2 regions of the Vallitalea pronyensis genome follow, and region 1 is predicted to be linked to the other one. Evidence: a T-box and tRNA genes for the amino acid it is inferred to sense, from the RefSeq annotation. Region 1 holds a T-box; the other holds one or more tRNA genes.
The links. A T-box is a leader RNA that pairs with one kind of tRNA and senses whether it is charged. The one in region 1 lies ahead of HZI73_RS11190 (glycine--tRNA ligase), so its partner is inferred to be a tRNA-Gly.
Positions count from the first base shown of each region.

Region 2: it encodes a tRNA-Gly, which carries the amino acid that the T-box ahead of HZI73_RS11190 (glycine--tRNA ligase) is inferred to sense. The anticodon was not compared.

Region 1 is NZ_CP058649.1:2,703,234-2,707,722, forward strand. It holds gene HZI73_RS11175 (COG1361 S-layer family protein) at 1-214, shown strand, start outside; gene HZI73_RS11180 (ABC transporter permease) at 207-1,550, shown strand; gene recO (DNA repair protein RecO) at 1,895-2,632, shown strand; T-box leader at 2,815-2,997, shown strand; gene HZI73_RS11190 (glycine--tRNA ligase) at 3,115-4,489, shown strand, end outside.
Region 2 is NZ_CP058649.1:6,199,609-6,204,097, forward strand. It holds gene HZI73_RS25785 (DUF5050 domain-containing protein) at 1-274, opposite strand, end outside; gene HZI73_RS25790 (L,D-transpeptidase) at 492-1,001, opposite strand; gene HZI73_RS25795 (superoxide dismutase) at 1,116-1,718, opposite strand; tRNA gene HZI73_RS25800 (tRNA-Gln) at 1,883-1,954, opposite strand; tRNA gene HZI73_RS25805 (tRNA-Gly) at 1,978-2,049, opposite strand; tRNA gene HZI73_RS25810 (tRNA-Gly) at 2,055-2,125, opposite strand; tRNA gene HZI73_RS25815 (tRNA-Phe) at 2,135-2,210, opposite strand; tRNA gene HZI73_RS25820 (tRNA-Leu) at 2,437-2,522, opposite strand; tRNA gene HZI73_RS25825 (tRNA-Tyr) at 2,724-2,805, opposite strand; rRNA gene HZI73_RS25830 (16S ribosomal RNA) at 3,114-4,489, opposite strand, start outside.

The sequences.
Region 1 (4,489 bases):
AGAAATAACCACCGTTGCAGAAGCAGGTGTTGATTTTGGTACAGAAGGGATGATTGATGAGGAAGGTAATATGATGAACATAGAGCCATTGAACGCCAAGGGTAATAAGGTACCTATCCTACTCATTATCATCGTTGTAGTCATTGCTGCAGCTATTGTATTCATTGGCGTAAGAAGGTTTAAAAAGAAAAAGGATATGATGGACCATGAATAAATTTGATCTGATGACCATGGGGCTTAAGAATCTACTTCGAAGAAAATTGAGAACATTTCTGACCACATTAGGCATCATTATTGGCACAATATCCATTGTGGTCATGGTATCCATTGGCATAGGTATGCAAAAACAAATGAATGATCAGTTTAATCAATTTGGAAGTATTGACATTGTAACGGTTAATGTAGCCAAGCAGACAGCTAAGCTTACGAACAAAAAATTAAAGACCCATATCACAGCACAAGACATTAAGACATTTGAAAAGATTGATGGTGTAGAAGGGGCAACGCCTGTTATATCGTATACCGTTCATATGATAACATCCGACCGATTAAAAACACAAACGTTTATTAAGGGAATGAATTTAGCATTTTTTAAAAGATATGGACTTGATAAGGTCAAACAAGGGAGAAGTCTTACAGAAAAAGACCGTTATGGGGTATTGTTCGGAAAAGAAACGTTGTATGATTTTAAAAAGTCTGCAGAAATAGAAGAAGAAGAGGATTTTGATGAATTTTTTGAAGCCAGAAAACCACCCAAATTCAATCCAATGGATGCTGCAATGTATATGTCATTTGGCGAAGAACCCATTGGTAATGAAGACAGCAGCATTCAACCAGTACCCATAACACCTGTTGGTGTTCTTGCAACAACCAACTATTTGAAATCACCGTATGTCTATATGGACATAAAGCAATTAGAGGAGCTAAAACAAAACTATGATAAAATGACCGATTATCAGGCATATGGTGGGAAAATGCCTAAGAATGAAGGCTATACCGAAGTACTCCTTCACGTACCTGATCGAAATAATATCAAAAAAGTTCAATCAGCAGTAAGAAAAATGGGATTTAAAACAACCAGTTCGGAAGAGATTTTGAAACAGACGAAATCCATGAATAAAATTATCAACATGGTGTTTGGCGGCATTGGCGGCATATCACTTTTGGTAGCAGCAATCGGCATCACCAATACCATGGTTATGGCTATCTATGAACGGCGAAAAGAGATAGGTGTTATGAAAGTTATTGGGGCATCCCTACGCGATATAAAAGGATTATTCTTGTTTGAGTCTGCATCCATTGGATTTATTGGAGGTGTTATCGGTATTGTTGCTAGTTTGCTAATCTCTGCTATTGTTAATCTGGTGGCAGGCAATGCAATGATGGGTGAAATGGTGGAAACAGGGACCAAAATGAGTATATCCATCATTCCTGGATGGCTGATAGTATTAGCGCTGGGATTTACGGCTTTTATCGGGCTTATTTCAGGTTACATGCCTGCTGTAAAGGCTATGCGATTAAGTGCCCTAGAAGCCATTAAGACAGATTAATGTTAGAAAGAACGGTATACGTAATCATAAAATAAAGGGTTGTTGTATAAAAAACATGTCTGGTGTCGTTTTCATTTCCTGACAAGTTTATTCATGCAAGAACCCTTTGTTTGACAGTTTTTCCCAAGATTAATGACAAATTAATTGTCCATCAGAGGATGAACCATCCTCATGTTTGTAGTAAAATCCATATGGCAAGGTATAAAATGCTTATTATGACATCCTGATCGATGCACGTTACACTTGTAACATGAACATAAATTGATTATAATGTATAGAAAGTAAGGATAATGCTATGTTAGAGTGCATATAGCAAAAGGGTATAGATGAAAGGTTGTTTGACGATGGCTGATATAAAGACAAAAGGTATTGTTGTAAGTGAAATGCCAGTAGGTGAAAATGATAAACGCCTTGTGATGCTTACAAAAGACAAAGGAAAGATTGTTGTTTTTGCCAGAGGAGCAAGAAAAACAACCAGCATGCTATTGGCTGGTTCTCAGTTGTTTGCTTATGGCGACTTTGTTTTATATAAAGGAAAATCTGCCTATACCATGAAACATGTGCAGTTAATTGAATCCTTTCATGCTATTCGACATGAGATAGAGCTATTGGCTTATGGCCTCTATGTATTGGAGTTTGGGGAATACATATCCGAAGAGAATAATCCCAATACAGCTTTAATGAAATTGATGTTAAAGACATTGCAAGTTCTTGTTAAAGGGAAAATTAATCAAGAACTGATTATGCGCATATTTGAATTAAAAGCCATGAGTTATATCGGCTATACCCCCTGTGTTACCCATTGTGTGGAATGTGGTAAAACTGATATGTTAGATGCCTTTAGTAATCAACTAGGGGGTGTTTTATGCAAGACTTGCGGTGTTGTTCAAAAATCCACTGTTGCCATTAGAGAAAGTACCATATATACCTTGCATTATATCTTAGCCACACCTATTGAACAGCTGTTTACTTTCAAAGTGGATGATGGAATCATGGATGAATTGAAAAGGGTCATGATAAGATTTATCGGGTATCATCTGGACCATGAATTTAAATCCCTAAATTTTCTACTGAAATTATAGAGGTATGTGATAGAAACGCTATGTTTGTTAATGGATGAACAACCTTGATTAAAGATGAATAAGATAGAATAGTGGTATGAAATTATACCTTGACATCAAAACGTTGTTTTGATATACTTTTTGTCAGAAATGCGTTTGATCTTTATACAAGATGGTGTATAAGGAGCATATCATTAAGATGTAGATCTGTGATGAAAAAGAGAAGTAATTAATGATAAGTCTTTCAAGCGAATTCAGGTTGGTGGGAGCTGAATAAGATAAAATTAATGAATGGCGCTTTGGAGCAGTTATTGAAAGAAGTGGGTTGTGTTTTAGAAACACACCAAATAGGGTGGAACCGCGGAAGATGTTCTTTCGTCCCTTGATTGGGAGAGAGGAATGTCTTTTTTTGTGTTTCAAAAAGGTTATTAATTGCTCTCTTTTATATACGTAACAAGTCGTTAGGTATAAGTAAAAATCGTTATTATGAAAGGATGATGAGCATGGAAAAGACAATGGAAAAGGTCGTTGCTTTAGCAAAAGCAAGAGGATTTGTGTATCCAGGATCTGAGATCTATGGTGGTTTGGCTAACACTTGGGATTACGGCCCATTAGGTGTAGAACTTAAAAACAACGTAAAAAAAGCATGGTGGCAAAAATTCATTAAAGAAAGCCCATATAATGTTGGTGTTGATTGTGCCATTTTAATGAACCCTCAAGCTTGGGTAGCATCTGGTCATGTGGGTGGATTTAATGATCCGTTAATGGATTGTAAGAGTTGTAAAGAGCGTTTCCGGGCAGACCAACTCATTGAGAATTACATGAAGGATAACGGTCTGGAAATAGAAGATGCTGTGGATGCATGGTCCAATGAAGAAATGAAAACATACATTGACGACAAAAGTATTGTTTGCCCTTCCTGTGGTAAGCAAGATTTTACAGATATAAGACAATTTAATTTAATGTTCAAGACCTTCCAAGGCGTAACAGAGGATGCAAAAAATACCGTATACCTTCGCCCTGAAACAGCACAAGGTATTTTTGTGAATTTCAAGAATGTACAAAGAACGTCAAGAAAGAAAATTCCATTCGGTATTGGACAGATTGGTAAATCATTCAGAAATGAGATTACACCAGGTAACTTTACATTCCGTACAAGAGAATTTGAACAAATGGAATTAGAATTCTTCTGTGAACCAGGAACAGACCTTGAATGGTTTAAATACTGGAAAGATTATTGTGAAAAATGGATTCTATCCCTGGGTATTCATAAAGATAACATTCGTATGCGTGACCACAGCGAAGAAGAATTATCCCATTACAGTAATGCTACATCGGATATTGAATACTTATTCCCATTTGGCTGGGGTGAGTTATGGGGAATAGCCGATCGTACTGATTTTGACCTTAAGCAGCATGCAGAGCATTCGGGTCAAGATTTAACCTATTTTGATGATCAGAAAAAAGAAAAATATGTACCCTACTGTATTGAACCATCACTGGGTGCAGATCGGGTGACATTGGCCTTTTTATGTGAAGCTTATGATGAGGAAGAACTGGAAAACGGTGAAACAAGAACAGTACTTCGTTTCCATCCAGCATTAGCACCTGTACAGGTGGCGGTATTACCCCTCTCTAAAAAGCTGAATGAACAAGCTCAAGAAGTGTATACAAAGCTTGGTAAGTACTACAATGTGGATTATGATGATCGAGGAAGTATTGGTAAGCGTTATCGTCGTCAAGACGAAATAGGCACACCTTACTGCTTAACCTATGATTTTGATTCACTAGAAGATGCTGCTGTAACCATTCGAAATAGAGATACCATGGAGCAAGAACGTATTAAAATAGATGACTTACAGGCGTACTTTGAAGAAA
Region 2 (4,489 bases), 2.8 Mb from region 1:
CAATTTTGGTAAGACCTGAACCATCCACATGCATACGGTAGATTCGATGACGGTCATCCGGGTTGCCAAAATATATCCATTCATCAAAATTAATGGCTGTCGCAAACAACACGCCATCTTTGTCTTCATTGGATACATTTGCACTTGATACCACATGATTCACAACTTTATCGTCCGATTTGGTTTTATGATCATCCTTTTTACTTTTACAGCCTATGGATAAAAGACTTATCATGAGGATTGTCGTAAAAAGAAATAAATATCTTTTGTACATCACCAGTTCCTCTCCTTCTAAGAAGGTAGAAATACCTTATTATGGTAGTTTTATCTTATTGTATCATATAGTTTTTACAATTGTATTAAATTTGTGTGTAAAGTTAAGTCAATTTATGAAACATTCTATTTAAATTGAGACACTTTAATAGGACTTATGCCTCTTCTTTTATATATAGTTATATTTTTTCCAGATTGCAGCAAGTTAATCATGTGTGTCAGTCATGAATGACAACTGTTGTGCCATCCGGTACATGGTCATAGAACCATTTCGCATCTTCTTCCCCTAGGCGAATACAACCATGACTTGCAGGTCCTCCTAATTTGTCTTGTTCTTCTTGGATAATTTCCCAATCTTTTGTTCTAGGAATGCCATGAAAGAGATACTGTTCAGTAATACGTACCCAGTGGGTTGCTCCTTCTTTGAATCGCTCAGAATAGAACCATTCTCCTCGGTTTTGTAATGTAAATGTACCCAGCACCGTAGGTTCATCAGGGGTACCACCTGAACAAATCATTTCTCGAATCACTTCATTATCTTCTCTTACAATGACTTTATGCCCTTCTTCTTTTAAGCTGACTTCTACCCATAAGCCTTCCATATCTTCTACCACATCATTCCCTACAAAGCGTGCATCCACATCCTTTACTTGATCCCTATCACAACTATATATTAAGCATACAATGATTCCCATAATCAGTAAAAATAGACCGAAACTCTTTTTCATGTAAACAACCTTTCACTATTTTGTTATCTAATTATATTCAAAGAACCCTTTTATAGAAGATAGATCTGCAACTTGATAGCTACCATCAGTCATTATGTTTCATGTCTATGCATATTATGAACGGCGATAAGGCGGTTTGATTATCTTTTTAATACGATTATTGACCACTTCCCAATTAATGTTATCGAAAAACACATCTATGTATTTCTTCCGATTAATACCGAAATCAATCATATAAGCATGCTCATAGACATCCATCACCAAAAGAGGGTTTCCATTGTATACGGAGCCGTTATCGTGTGAGTCTTGGCCAATAATACGTAATTTCCCATTTTTTTCGCTCTGAATGAGAACGACCCAGCCCCGCATGGATAATCCTGTACTTTTAAACATCTCCATAAAGATTTCATACGAACCAAAATCACGATTAATCATATGGAGTATTTCTCCAGATATATTGGATTTCTTGCCTGTTATATTGGCAAAGTACAATTGATGAAGAATGACGCCATTTAATGAAAAAGATTCACCTTTTTTCAGGCTTCGTAACGTACTGTACGTAGCATTTGGGTCTTTATAACTGCTTTTCTCTTTGAGTAATTGACTAATCTCCTCGAACTTATTGATATACCCTACATACAGTGCATAGTGTTCATCCAGTTGTTTTTTAGTCATACCTTTTACCGTACTAAAATTATAATGTTGTGGTTTATACATATCATCACCTCTTTGCATATTCTTTTACCATTATATGCCGAAGATAATTATTGTATTATTTTAGTTGGAATGATGTCATGTGTATCGTATTTGTTTCATACGATCGTCGCTTGAGTCGATGGAAGATAGGACATAGAAAAAAGATACTTCCGTATCTTTTCAAACTGGGTAGGCAGGATTCGAACCTACGCATACTAGAGTCAAAGTCTAGTGCCTTACCGCTTGGCGACTACCCACTATTATTTAATTAGAACACAAAAGCGCGAGACGGGATTCGAACCCGCGACCCTCGCCTTGGCAAGGCGATGCTCTACCACTGAGCCACTCACGCATAAGAGCGGGTGATGGGAATCGAACCCACGTATCCAGCTTGGAAGGCTGGTGTTCTACCATTGAACTACACCCGCATATTGAATTGGTGCCCAGAGGCGGAATCGAACCACCGACACGAGGATTTTCAGTCCTCTGCTCTACCGACTGAGCTATCTGGGCGAAAAAATAAGCTTTTCAAGTATACCAGATATTTGAAATACTGTCAATTAATTTTCGGCTTAAAATACAACGTATTTTAAACGATAAATTTCCTTACTTTGGCTTAAAATACAACGTATTTTAAACGATAAATTTCCTTACTTGGCTTAAAATACAATGTATTTTAAACGATAAATTTCCTTATTTAGCTTAAGATACAACATATCATAAGCCTTATTTATTATAATGCCGGAGACCGGAATCGAACCGGTACGATCGGTAAGGATCGCAGGATTTTAAGTCCTGTGCGTCTGCCAGTTCCGCCACTCCGGCATATAAACATAGTAATTTGTCATGTAAGACATTGCTTTGGTTATACACAACCAATAAAAAAGCTTTAATGGTAAGAAATTGTTTTGCTTTCGCAAAGCCAATAAAAAGCTTTAATGGTAAGAAATTGTTTTGCTTTCGCAAAGCCAATAAAAAGCTTTAATGGTAAGAAATTGTTTTGCTTTCGCAAAGCCAATTCTTAAATGGAGGGAGAAGGATTCGAACCTTCGAAGGCGGTGCCAACAGATTTACAGTCTGCCCCCTTTGGCCACTCGGGAACCCCTCCATAGAACATGATATATAATATCATATTTCACAAAATTGTCAATAGGTTTTAAGAAAAACTTAGAACAATCTTGTATAGCAAAATGATTCCTATGATAAACGTCGTCGCAGTTTCATGAATAGGTATATTAAACACCAAATGGTTTTAACGATTATGACTATAAATTTCTCATAAGAGCATTTATTTAATGCGTTATAAACTTCCCATGCAATTCTACTTTATCGTTTCAGCCTCAGCTGGTTCTTAACCTTCAGGTTCATGAACTTCTCATTCTTTTGCCTTTAATTAAGTTTAACGATTTTCCTTAGAAAGGAGGTGATCCAGCCGCACCTTCCGATACGGCTACCTTGTTACGACTTCACCCCAGTCATCGGCTTCACCTTCGACAGCTCCATCCATAAAGGTTTGGTCACTGGCTTCGGGCGCTTCCAACTCCCGTGGTGTGACGGGCGGTGTGTACAAGGCCCGGGAACGTATTCACCGCGACATGCTGATTCGCGATTACTAGCGATTCCAACTTCATGTAGTCGAGTTGCAGACTACAATCCGAACTGGGATAGCTTTTTTGGGGTTGGCTCCATGTCACCACTTCGCTTCCCTTTGTCACTACCATTGTAGCACGTGTGTAGCCCAAATCATAAGGGGCATGATGATTTGACGTCATCCCCACCTTCCTCCGAGTTGTCCCCGGCAGTCTCTCTAGAGTCCCCAACTTTACTTGCTGGCTACTAAAGATAAGGGTTGCGCTCGTTGCGGGACTTAACCCAACATCTCACGACACGAGCTGACGACAACCATGCACCACCTGTCTCTTCTGTCCCGAAGGAAAGTTCCGATTAAGGAACGGTCAGAAGGATGTCAAGATTTGGTAAGGTTCTTCGCGTTGCTTCGAATTAAACCACATGCTCCACCGCTTGTGCGGGCCCCCGTCAATTCCTTTGAGTTTCAATCTTGCGATCGTACTCCCCAGGTGGAATGCTTAATGCGTTTGCTGCGGCACCGAGGTTCGACCCCCGACACCTAGCATTCATCGTTTACGGCGTGGACTACCAGGGTATCTAATCCTGTTCGCTCCCCACGCTTTCGTGCCTCAGCGTCAGTTACAGTCCAGAAAGTCGCCTTCGCCACTGGTGTTCCTCCTAATATCTACGCATTTCACCGCTACACTAGGAATTCCACTTTCCTCTCCTGCACTCTAGCAAAGCAGTTTCAAATGCAGTCCCCAGGTTGAGCCTGGGGCTTTCACATCTGACTTACTCCGCCGCCTACGCACCCTTTACACCCAGTAAATCCGGATAACGCTTGCCCCCTACGTATTACCGCGGCTGCTGGCACGTAGTTAGCCGGGGCTTCTTAGTCAGGTACTGTCACTATCTTCCCTGCTGATAGAAGTTTACGATCCGAAAACCTTCTTCCTTCACGCGGCGTCGCTGCATCAGGGTTTCCCCCATTGTGCAATATTCCCCACTGCTGCCTCCCGTAGGAGTTTGGGCCGTGTCTCAGTCCCAATGTGGCCGATCACCCTCTCAGGTCGGCTACTGATCGTCGCCTAGGTGAGCCGTTACCTCACCTACTAGCTAATCAGACGCGGGTCCATCCTATGCCACCGGAGTTTTTACCACCAGATCATGTGATCCTGTGGTCTTATGCGGTATTAGCGCACTTTTCAGTGCGTTATCCCCCT